DNA from 3 places in the Streptacidiphilus cavernicola genome. Region 3 is predicted to be linked to each of the others. Evidence: predicted binding sites of a transcription regulator. Region 3 holds the regulator's gene; each other region holds the start of a gene.

Region 1 (3,952 bases), on a different contig from region 3:
TCTGGTTGACCCGGCCGGCGACCTGGTCGCTGTCGCCGCCACCGTCGATGATGGTGGTCTCGTCCTTGGTGATGACGACCTTGCGGGCGGTGCCGAGCAGCTCCAGACCGGCGTTCTCCAGCTTCAGGCCGACCTCCTCGGAGATGACCGTGCCGCCGGTGAGGATGGCGATGTCGCCGAGCATGGCCTTGCGGCGGTCGCCGAAGCCCGGGGCCTTGACGGCGACGGACTTGAAGGTGCCACGGATCTTGTTGACCACCAGGGTCGACAGGGCCTCGCCCTCGACGTCCTCGGCGATGATCAGCAGCGGCTTGCCGGACTGCATGACCTTCTCCAGGATCGGGAGCAGGTCCTTGACCCCGCCGATCTTGGAGTTGGCGATCAGGATGTACGGGTCGTCGAAGGACGTCTCCATACGCTCCAGGTCGGTGGCGAAGTACGCCGAGATGAAGCCCTTGTCGAAGCGCATGCCCTCGGTGAGCTCAAGCTCCAGGCCGAAGGTCTGCGACTCCTCGACGGTGATGACGCCTTCCTTGCCGACCTTGTCCATCGCCTCGGCGATGAGCTCGCCGATCTGCGGGTCGGCGGCGGAGATGGAGGCGGTGGAGGCGATCTGCTCCTTGGTCTCCACGTCCTGCGCCTGCTCCAGCAGCTGGGCGGAGACGGCCGCCACGGCCTTCTCGATGCCGCGCTTCAGGGCCATCGGGTTGGCGCCGGCGGCGACGTTGCGCAGGCCCTCCCGGACCAGCGCCTGGGCCAGCACGGTGGCGGTGGTGGTGCCGTCGCCCGCGACGTCGTCGGTCTTCTTGGCGACCTCCTTGACGAGCTCGGCGCCGATCTTCTCGTACGGGTCCTCGAGCTCGATCTCCTTGGCGATGGAGACACCGTCGTTGGTGATCGTGGGGGCGCCCCACTTCTTCTCCAGGACGACGTTGCGGCCCTTGGGGCCGAGCGTGACCTTGACAGCGTCGGCGAGCTGGTTCATCCCGCGCTCAAGGCCGCGACGAGCTTCCTCGTTAAACGCAATGATCTTGGCCATGGAAGTGGTCCTCCCGGACAGGGTGGCTGCGAGTGGACCGCGCTGGCGCCCGCGACGGACGGTCCCGGCCGGCGACGGTCACTTCCCGTCGCGCCCGGAGCCTCACCTACCCGGCCCGTTGTCACTCTCTACCTCAGAGTGCTAACGCCAATGATTAGCACTCTCACCCCTTGAGTGCAAGCAGATGTCCGGAGCCCGACCCGGGACCCGGGGCCGGAAACGCCGGTAGGCCGCCGCCCCTGCTGGGGCATCGGCCTACCGGAAGGTCTGTCAGCGATCGCTCGACCGAGCGGTCACACCACGCGGACCATGTCCGCCTGCGGACCCTTCTGACCCTGCGAGATCTCGAACTCGACCCGCTGGCCCTCTTCGAGCGACCGGTACCCGTCCATCTGGATCGCGCTGTAGTGGACGAACACGTCCGCACCACCGTCGACCGCGATGAAGCCGTACCCCTTCTCCGCGTTGAACCACTTGACGGTGCCCTGAGCCATTCCGAACTCCCCTATTACTGGCCCTTTCACGGACCGCACTCCGCGGACCGGGCCGTGCCCCTGCGCGGCACGCAGTGCATCGACCGACGCTGAATGTATCCACTCCGATGCCCTCTGCAACAGGGCGCACGGCACAGAATTCTCGTCATTGTTTATCGGGCATAAGCCGATCAATATCGGCAAACCGCCACAAGATCGACGGGGCATACCGGTGTCATCCGGGCAAATCACCGGACAATTTCTCAGGAATCAGGCAGCCGTTTCCGGCATATGCCGTCTCGACCCGCGGGACGCCGGTGGCACAAGGGGTCAGGCCAGGCCCGGGGGAAGGTAATCGAAGGAACCGGAATGCACTCTACCTGCTCCGCGGACCCGTTCAGGACAGACCCCGGGCGACAATCGGCCATTGTCCGGCCGATGCGTTTCGGACATGCGAAGGGCGTCCCGGCCGAACGGCGGGGACGCCCCTTCCGGAGAACCGGGATCAGCAGCCGCCGGCGACCGCCGGGATGATGGAGATCGCGCCGCCGTCGGCGACGGCCGTGTCCAGGCCGTCCGCGAAGCGCACGTCGTCGTCGTTCACGTACACGTTCACGAAGCGGCGCAGCTTGCCGCTGTCGTCGAGGATGCGGCCGCGGATGCCGGTGTGGTTGGCCTCCAGGTCCTCGATCACGGCGGCGAGGGTCGCCCCCTCGGCCTTCACCTCGGCGGCGCCGCCGGTGTAGGTGCGCAGGATGGTCGGAATGCGGACGGAGACACTCATACGAGGCCAGCCTCTCGGAACGAGTCAAGGGTGGGGCGGATGGTGGCGGACAGGCCGGTGGTCGGTTCCACCGCGTCCAGGGTCTTCAGGCCGTCACCGGTGTTGAGGACCACGGTCTCGGCGGCCGGGTCGAGCAGGCCGTTCTTGATCAGCTTCTGCAGCACGCCCACGGTGACCCCGCCCGCCGTCTCGGCGAAGATCCCCTCGGTCCGCGCCAGCAGCTTGATCGCGTCGACCACCTGCTCGTCGTTGACGTCCTCCACCGCGCCGCCGGTGCGGCGGCAGATGTCCAGGACGTACGGGCCGTCGGCCGGGTTGCCGATCGCCAGCGACTTGGCGATGGTGTCCGGCTTCTGCGGCCGGATCACGTCGTGGCCTGCCTTGAAGGCGACCGAGACCGGCGAGCAGCCCTCGGCCTGGGCGCCGAAGATCTTGTAGGGCCTGTCCTCGACCAGGCCGAGCGCGATCAGCTCCTTCAGCCCCTTGTCGATCTTCGTCAGCTGGGAGCCCGAGGCGATCGGGATCACCAGCTGGTCCGGCAGCCGCCAGCCCAGCTGCTCGCAGATCTCGTACGCCAGGGTCTTCGAGCCCTCGCCGTAGTAGGGGCGGAGGTTGACGTTGACGAAGCCCCAGCCCTCGCCGGCCGGGTCGCCGATCAGCTCCGAGCAGAAGCGGTTCACGTCGTCGTAGTTGCCCTCGATGCCGACCAGCTCGCCGCCGTACACCGCGGCCATCACCACCTTGCCCTGCTCCAGGTCGTGCGGGATGAACACGCACGAGCGCAGCCCGGTCCTGGCCGCGGCGGCGCCCACCGCGCCGGCCAGGTTGCCGGTGGAGGAGCAGGAGAGGGTGGTGAAGCCGAAGGTGCGGGCGGCCTCGACGGCGATGGCGACGACCCGGTCCTTGAACGAGTGGGTCGGGTTGCCGGAGTCGTCCTTGACGTACAGGCCGCCGGTCACGCCCAGCTCGCGGGCCAGGTTGTCGGCCTTGACCAGCTTGGTCCAGCCGGGGTTGAGATTGGGCTTGTCCGCCACGTCCGCGGGGACGGGCAGCAGCGGCGCGTAGCGCCAGATGTTCGCCGGGCCCGCCTCGATCCGGGCCCGCAGCGCCTCCGGGTCCCCGGTGGGCAGCTCGTACGCCACCTCAAGCGGGCCGAAGCACTCGGTACAGGCGAAATCGGGGGCGAGCGGGGTCCGCGCACCGCACTCCCTGCAGGACAGGGCGACGGCGGGACCGAACGACTCAGCGGTTACTTCAGCCATGATGGCGAGGCCCTCTCTCCTCATCTTCCCCGCGGCGCGTCTCGCCGCAGGACGGAATTGGCACCTTCCCCACCAGGGCCTCTACGGCGTGTGCTGGCAGGAGGGTTGCCGGGACTTCAACGGGCCGTTCCCTCAGTCCCTCTGGATGAGCTCTATGGCGGACGGTCGCTGCCGATCCGCGTTTGTCCGGCGCGTGGATACTGTGGAGTGCGCCGGTCGTCCCCATGACTGTAACCGAAGCACTGTCCGCGATCACAGATCGTCCGCGGGGCGAGACGCGTCACAGCGGGGACCGCGACCGGAGACCACTACCGAGGAGTCCTGTGCTTGACGAGGTCGCGGACTGGCTGCGCCACCGCTCCTGGACGGCGGCCGACCGCTCCCTGCCGGAGCT
Region 2 (3,952 bases), on a different contig from region 3:
GCGCCACCAGCCACTCCGACGTCGGCGCCACTGCCATCGACAAGCAGCCGGTCCCGGGGCCGGTCGCGGTCACCGCCCCCGGACCGCGCGGCAACGGCGGCTCGGGCAGCGCGCTGGCCGGGGACCAGGTCTGCGACCACCGCAACCACGGCGGCGACGACCAGGCCGTGTACGCCTACAGCCGCGAGGAGCTCGACCTCTGGGAGGGCGAGCTGGGCCGCGACCTGGCCGCCGGGGTCTTCGGCGAGAATCTGACCACGCTCGGGGTGGACACCACCGAGGCGCTGATCGGCGAGCGCTGGCGGATCGGCGGCCGACTGGTGCTGGAGGTCTGCGCGACCCGGATCCCCTGCCGCACCTTCGCCGGCTGGCTGGACCAGGACGGCTGGATCAAGCGCTTCACCCAGCGCGCGCTGCCCGGCGCGTACCTGCGGGTGATCACCCCCGGCGAGATCAGGGCCGGCGACCCGATCACCGTCCTCTCCCGCCCGGACCACGGGGTCACCAGCGGCGTGGTCTTCCGCGCGCTCACCCTGGAGCCGGATCTGCTGCCGCTCCTGGTCGACGTTGAGGCCCTGGCCCCGCACCAGCGCGAACGGGCCCTGCGCCGGGTCCGCCAGGTGTACTGACCCTGGGGCGGACGCGAACGGGCGCGGGGAGCCGCGCCCGCCGACCCCGCACTCTCGTGCGAGGCAGGCGGGGCGGTTCCCCGCGCCCGTGCTGACCGTCGGTCGGACGCCTAGTGGCTGTGCCCGTGCCCGCCGTGCGCGTGCCCGGCGTCGGCCTCTTCCTCGGCCGGCTTCTCGACGACCAGGGTCTCGGTCGTGAGCAGCAGCGAGGCGATCGACGCGGCGTTCTGCAGCGCGGAGCGGGTGACCTTGACCGGGTCGATGACGCCGGCCTTGACCAGGTCGCCGTACTCGCCGGTCGCGGCGTTGTAGCCCTGGCCCTCGTCCAGCTCCGCCACCTTGCTGGTGATGACGTAGCCCTCAAGACCCGCGTTCTGGGCGATCCAGCGCAGCGGCTCGACCAGCGCGCGGCGGACCACGGCGACACCGGTCGCCTCGTCGCCGGTCAGGCCGAGCTTGTCGTCGAGCACCTTCTGGGCGTGCACCAGGGAGGCGCCGCCGCCGGCGACGATGCCCTCCTCGACCGCCGCGCGGGTCGCCGAGATGGCGTCCTCAAGGCGGTGCTTCTTCTCCTTGAGCTCGACCTCGGTGGCCGCGCCGACCTTGATCACGCAGACTCCGCCGGCCAGCTTGGCCAGGCGCTCCTGCAGCTTCTCGCGGTCCCAGTCCGAGTCGGTGCTCTCGATCTCGGCCTTGATCTGCGCGACCCGGCCGGCCACCTCGGAGGAGTCACCGGCGCCGTCGACGACGGTGGTGTTGTCCTTGGAGACGGTGACCCGGCGGGCGGTGCCCAGCAGGTCCAGACCGGCCTGGTCGAGCTTGAGGCCGACCTCCTCGGCGATGACGGTGGCACCGGTGAGGGTGGCCAGGTCGCCGAGCATGGCCTTGCGGCGGTCGCCGAAGCCGGGGGCCTTCACCGCGACGGCGTTGAAGGTGCCGCGGATCTTGTTGACCACCAGGGTCGACAGCGCCTCGCCGTCGACGTCCTCGGCGATGATCAGCAGGGGCTTGCTGGCGCCGCCCTGGAGGATCTTCTCCAGCAGCGGGAGCAGGTCCTGGATCGAGGAGATCTTGCCCTGGTGGATCAGGACGTACGGGTCGTCGAGGACGGCCTCCATGCGCTCCTGGTCGGTGACCATGTAGGGCGACAGGTAGCCCTTGTCGAACTGCATGCCCTCGGTGAACTCAAGCTCCAGGCCGAAGGTGTTCGACTCCTCGACGGTGATCACACCGTCCTTGCCGACCTTGTCCATCGCCTCGGCGATCAGGTCGCCGACCTGCTGGTCCTGCGCGGAGAGCGCGGCGACGGCGGCGATGTCCTCCTTGCCGTCGATCTCCCGGGCGACCGAGAGCAGGTGGTCCGACACGGCCTTGACGGCGGCGTCGATGCCCTTCTTGAGACCGGACGGGCCCGCGCCCGCGGCGACGTTCCGCAGACCCTCGTTGACCAGGGCCTGGGCCAGCACGGTGGCGGTGGTGGTGCCGTCGCCCGCGATGTCGTTGGTCTTGGTGGCGACCTCCTTGACCAGCTGCGCGCCAAGGTTCTCGTACGGGTCGTCGAGCTCGACCTCACGGGCGATGGTGACGCCGTCGTTGGTGATGGTCGGAGCGCCGAACTTCTTGTCGATGACGACGTTGCGGCCCTTGGGGCCGAGCGTCACCTTCACGGTGTCGGCCAGCTTGTTGACGCCGCGCTCGAGCGAGCGGCGGGCGTCCTCGTCGAACTTCAGGATCTTCGCCATGCTTAGGGTTTCCCTCTCAAACAACCGAGCCCGGACACCCGGTCTCACACAGTGAAGACTGGGGGCCCGGGCGGGGTCACGACTCTGCGGTCAGCGTCGCGGCTGCCGAAGCAGCCGGGTACTACGTCGCGCTGCTACTTCTGGACGATCGCGAGGACGTCGCGGGCGGAGAGCACCAGGTACTCCTCGCCGTTGTACTTGACCTCGGTGCCGCCGTACTTGCTGTAGAGCACGATGTCGCCGACGGCGACGTCGAGCGGCAGGCGCTGGCCGTCCTCGAACCGGCCCGGACCGACGGCCAGGACAACGCCCTCCTGGGGCTTCTCCTTGGCAGTGTCCGGAATGACCAGGCCAGAGGCCGTGGTCTGCTCGGCTTCGAGCGGCTGGACCACAATGCGGTCCTCGAGCGGCTTGATGGCAACCTTGGAGCTGGTGGTCGTCACGTTCCGACCTCCCCCTTCGGAGATCACGGGGTGATTCATGTCTTGGGTCGCAGAGGGTGTGGTGCGAGACCGTCGTCGCGGTGCCGGAATCGCCCCTCCGCGGGGTTAGCGCTCTCACCTGGAGAGTGCCAACGACGACACTAGGCCGCCGTTAGCACTCAGTCAACCAGAGTGCCAACGCGTTGCTTACGGGATGATGGCCGGGTGGAGATCGAATCGTTCCGTGCCCTGCTCACCGACGAGGGCCAGACCCTGCTGGCAGAGCTGCGCGGGCTAGCGCCGGGACAGGAGCTGGCGGTGGCCACCAGGCTGCGGCGTTCGCACCCGGCGGAACTCGTCTCGGCCGCGATCGGGCAGGCCGGGCTGCGGCAGCGGGCCGCGGCGAAGTTCGGCCCGGCCGACGCCCAGCGGATGTACTTCACCCCGGACGGCGTCGAGCAGGCCACCCGAACGAGTGTCGCCGAGTGGCGCGCGGCGCGGTTCCGCGCGCTGGGCGTACGCCGGATCGCGGACCTCTGCTCCGGGGTCGGCGGTGACGCGATCGCGCTGGCACGGGCCGGGATCGAGGTCCTTGCCGTCGACCGCGACCCGCTGACCTGCGCCGTCGCCGAGGCCAACGCGGCGGCGCTGGGCCTGGACGGCCTGATCAGGCAGCACTGCGGCGACGTCGCCGAGATCGGCCTCTCCGGCTTCGACGCGGTCTTCGTCGACCCGGCCCGGCGCGGCGGCCGGGGCGGCGGCGGCAAGGGCCGGATCTTCGACCCCGAGGCCTACTCGCCGCCGCTGAGCTGGGCGGTCGGCGCCGCCGGGAAGACCCGGTACGCCGCGCTCAAGGTCGCCCCCGGCATCCCGCACACGGCCGTGCCCGAGGGCACCGAGGCCGAGTGGGTCTCCGACGGCGGCGACGTCAAGGAGGCCGTGCTCTGGTTCGGCACCGACCCGGACCCGGCCGAGCCGCACCGCGCCACGCTGCTCCCCGGCGGCACCTGCCTCACCGGCGGCCGGCTGCCCGACCCGGAGCCGGGACCGGTGCTCCGCTACCTCTACGAGCCCGACGGCGCGGTGATCCGGGCCCACCTGGTCGCCGAAGCGGCCGAGCGGCTGGACGCCACCCTGATCGACCCGACCATCGCCTACC
Region 3 (3,952 bases):
GGGTGATGCAGCGCGAGGCCGCCCAGGGGACCACCTGGTCCACGCCGACCTCGGTCATCAGCTCGACCGCCAGCTCGCCGCGGTCGCCCTTGGGCAGCGCCTGCACCACCACCACCCGCAGCGTGGGCTCCGGTTCGGCCAGCGCCTCGGCGACCCGGACCTCCAGCGCCTCCTTGCCGACCACCTCGGCGACGGTCCCGGAGACCCCGAGCCCCTCGCCGTCGGTCAGCACCAGCTGCTCGCCCACGGCCAGCCGCCGCACCGCGACCGCGTGCCGCCCCTCGGCGCCGTCCAGCCGGACCAGCGCGCCGGGTACGGCGGCGGCCAGCGCCGCCGTACCGGCCACGAAGACCGGCGCGGTCATGTGCGGCCGTTGAAGGCGTCCTTGAGCCGGGAGAACAGCCCCTGCTGCCCCGGCTCGAAGGTGCCCTTGGGACGCTCCTCGCCGCGCAGCGCGGCGAGCCGCCGCAGCAGCTCCTCCTGCTCCGGGTCGAGCTTCCCGGGCGTCTGCACCTCGACGTGCACTATCAGGTCGCCGCGACCGCCGCCGCGCAGGTGGGTGATGCCGCGCCCGTGCAGCGGGATGGACTGCCCGGACTGGGTGCCGGGGCGGACGTCGATCTCGACCTGCCCGTCCAGGGTCTCCAGCGGGACCTTGGTGCCCAGCGCCGCCGCCGTCATCGGCAGGGTCACCGTGCAGTGCAGGTCGTCGCCGCGGCGCTGGAACACCTTGTGCGGGTTCTCGCTGATCTCGACGTAGAGGTCGCCGGCCGGGCCACCGCCGGGGCCGACCTCGCCCTCGCCCGCGAGCTGGATCCGGGTGCCGTTGTCCACGCCGGCCGGGATCTTCACGGTCAGCGTGCGCCGGGCGCGGACCCGGCCGTCGCCGGCGCACTCCGGGCAGGGGGTGGGCACGACCGTGCCGAAGCCCTGGCACTGCGGGCACGGGCGCGAGGTCATCACCTGGCCCAGGAAGGACCGGGTGACCTGGGACACCTCGCCGCGTCCGCGGCACATGTCGCAGGTCTGCGCGGAGGTGCCGGGGGCCGCGCCCTCGCCGTTGCAGGTGGTGCAGACGACGGCGGTGTCGACCTGGATGTCCTTGGTGGTGCCGAACGCGGCCTCTTCGAGGTCGATGTCGATCCGGATCATCGCGTCCTGGCCGCGCCGGGTCCGCGAGCGCGGACCGCGCTGCCCGCCGCCGGCCGCGCCGAAGAAGGCGTCCATGATGTCGCTGAAGCCGAAGCCCGCGCCGGTGCCGAAGCCGCCGGGGCCCGCCCCGCCGCCGTTCGCCGACAGCGGATCGCCGCCGAGGTCGTAGACCTGCCGCTTGTTGGGGTCGGAGAGGACCTCGTAGGCGGCGTTGATCTCCTTGAACCGCTCCTGGGTCTTCGGGTCGGGGTTCACATCAGGGTGGAGTTCTCTCGCCAGCCGGCGGAACGCCTTCTTGATCTCGTCCTGACCCGCGTCACGCCGGACGCCGAGTACCGCGTAGTAGTCCGTGGCCACCAAAATGCTCCGCTTGTTTCTATTCGCGCCGACGTTCCCGACACCGCTGTAAGGCTAAGACGCGGCCAGGATCTGGCCGACGTACCGTGCAACCGCCCGGACCGCGCCCATCGTTCCCGGGTAGTCCATCCGCGTCGGCCCGAGCACCCCCAGTTTGGCGACGGTCTCGTCGCCCGAACCGTAGCCCACCGACACGACCGACGTGGAATTGAGCCCCTCGTAGGCGTTCTCGTGGCCGATGCGGACCATCATGCCCGCGTCGGCGGTCTCCCCGAGCAGCTTCAGCAGGACCACCTGCTCCTCCAGGGCCTCCAGCACGGGGGCGATGGTGAGCGGGAAGTCGTGCGGGAAGCGGGTCAGGTTGGCCGAGCCGCCGATCACGATCCGCTCCTCGGTCTGCTCCGCGAGCGCCTCGAACAGCGTGGTCAGCACCGCCGTGACGGAGCCCCGGTCCTCGCGTTCGAACGCCTCGGGCAGGTCCTGCACCAGCGTCGGCACCTCGGCGAACCGCTGGTTCGCGGCCCGGGAGTTGAGCCTGCTGCGGAGGTCGGCGAGCACCGTCTCGCCGACCGGGGCCGGGCAGTCGATCAGCCGCTGCTCGACCCGGCCGGTGTCGGTGATCAGCACCAGCATCACCCGGGTCGGCGTCAACGCGACGAGCTCCACGTGCCGCACGGTCGAACGGGAGAGCGAGGGGTACTGCACTACCGCGACCTGCCGGGTCAGCTGCGCCAGCAGCCGCACCGTGCGGGCCACCACGTCGTCCAGGTCCACCGCGTGGTCCAGGAAGCTGCCGATGGCCCGGCGCTCGGGCGCGGACAACGGCTTGACCTCGGTCAGCCGGTCCACGAACAGCCGGTAGCCCTTGTCGGTGGGCACCCGCCCGGCGCTGGTGTGCGGCTGGTGGATGTAGCCCTCGTCCTCCAGCGTCGCCATGTCGTTACGCACCGTGGCCGGCGACACGCCGAGGTTGTGCCGTTCCACCAGGGCCTTGGAACCGACCGGCTCCTCCGTCCCGACGTAGTCCTGGACGATGGCGCGCAGCACCGCCAGCTTGCGGTCGTCGAGCTTGCGCTCCTCATGCACGGGCCACGCACCTCCTGCCTCGGGGACTGGCACTGGGACTGGCATCCGGACTGGCACTCCGGCCGAACGAGTGCCAACGCCTGTTCGGCCAGTGTAAGCCGCGAGGCTACGCCACCGGAACGCCGGAGCCGTCCCGTACGTACCTGTTGGTAGGCCTTACAAGGCAGAATTGCAGGACAGGTCCTTTCTTGAGGAGTGGCACCATGCCCCGAACACGCTTCGCACCCGACCGCGGTCTCACCAGCCGGATGCTGCTGACGATGTTCTTCATCGGCCTCCTCTACGTCGTCTTCGTGGGCGCGCTGCTGGTGTTCCTGAAGGGGGCCTGGCTGATCATCGTGATCATCGCGGGCGGCCTGTTCGTCGCGCAGTTCTGGTTCAGCGACCGGATCGCCGCCTTCAGCATGGGCGCCAGGGAGGTCTCCGCCCAGGACTATCCGGAGCTGCACGGCACGGTCGACCGGCTGTGCGCCCTCGCCGACATGCAGAAGCCCAAGGTGGCGGTCGCCCAGAGTGACATTCCCAACGCCTTCGCCACCGGCCGCAACGAGAAGAACGCCGTGGTCTGCGTCACCACCGGGCTGCTGCGGCGGCTGGAGCCGGAGGAGCTGGAGGGCGTCCTGGCGCACGAGCTGTCGCACGTGGCGCACCGGGACGTGATGGTGATGACCATCGCCGGCTTCCTCGGCGTGCTGACCGGTGTGCTGACCCGGGTCGGGCTGCAGGCCGGCCTGTTCGGCGGCTTCAGCAGCCGGGACAACCGGGACGGCGACAACACCGGGATGATGCTGCTGGTCGTGATCGCGGTCAGCGCCGTCGCCTACACCATCAGCTTCCTGCTGACCCGGCTGCTGTCCCGCTACCGCGAGCTGTCCGCCGACCGCTCGGCCGCGCTGCTGACCGGGCGCCCCTCGGCGCTGGCCTCGGCGCTGACCAAGGTGAGCGGGCAGATGGCCTCGATCCCGACCGAGGACCTGCGCCGGGCGCAGCCGTTCAACGCCTTCTACTTCGCCCCTGCGGTCTCCGCGCGGGCCGCGGCCAGCCAGATGCTGTCCACCCACCCGTCGCTGCAGCAGCGGCTGGACCAGCTGGGCCGGATCTCCGCCGAGCTGGGCCGCCCGTAGGCTCCGGCCCGTAGTCTTCCGTCCTCTCTTCTTCCGTTCGACTCTTCCTCCGTTCGACGCCTACCGAGGAGTGACCCCATGGGGTTCCTGGACGCCCTGCTCGGCCACACCAAGCCGGTCAAACCCGACCTCGACCAGCTGTTCGGGCTGCCCTCGGCGGCGGTCACGCTGGAGGCCGCCGCCGACTTCAGGCCGACCGGCACCGGCTCGGTCTGCTTCTCCGCCGTCGAGGG

What was found. Region 3 encodes HrcA, which represses chaperone genes, less so after heat shock. Its sites were predicted from a motif close to TTNGCACTCNGNNNNNCNGAGTGCNAA; they were not measured.
Region 1: a site for HrcA is predicted at 1,158-1,184, ahead of groL (chaperonin GroEL). Genes of this name have one in related genera too.
Region 2: a site for HrcA is predicted at 2,966-2,992, ahead of groES (co-chaperone GroES). Genes of this name have one in related genera too.

The regions. Positions count from the first base shown of each region.
Region 1 is NZ_JBHFAB010000001.1:374,735-378,686, forward strand. It holds gene groL (chaperonin GroEL) at 1-1,039, opposite strand, end outside; gene ACEZDE_RS01660 (cold-shock protein) at 1,333-1,533, opposite strand; gene ACEZDE_RS01665 (MoaD/ThiS family protein) at 2,018-2,296, opposite strand; gene thrC (threonine synthase) at 2,293-3,582, opposite strand; SAM riboswitch class I at 3,576-3,710, opposite strand; gene ACEZDE_RS01675 (glucosyl-3-phosphoglycerate synthase) at 3,882-3,952, shown strand, end outside.
Region 2 is NZ_JBHFAB010000006.1:234,865-238,816, forward strand. It holds gene ACEZDE_RS10775 (MOSC domain-containing protein) at 1-629, shown strand, start outside; gene groL (chaperonin GroEL) at 740-2,371, opposite strand; gene groES (co-chaperone GroES) at 2,506-2,814, opposite strand; gene ACEZDE_RS10790 (THUMP-like domain-containing protein) at 3,019-3,952, shown strand, end outside.
Region 3 is NZ_JBHFAB010000004.1:204,133-208,084, forward strand. It holds gene ACEZDE_RS07280 (16S rRNA (uracil(1498)-N(3))-methyltransferase) at 1-364, opposite strand, end outside; gene dnaJ (molecular chaperone DnaJ) at 361-1,509, opposite strand; gene hrcA (heat-inducible transcriptional repressor HrcA) at 1,564-2,595, opposite strand; gene htpX (zinc metalloprotease HtpX) at 2,799-3,719, shown strand; gene pspAB (PspA-associated protein PspAB) at 3,798-3,952, shown strand, end outside.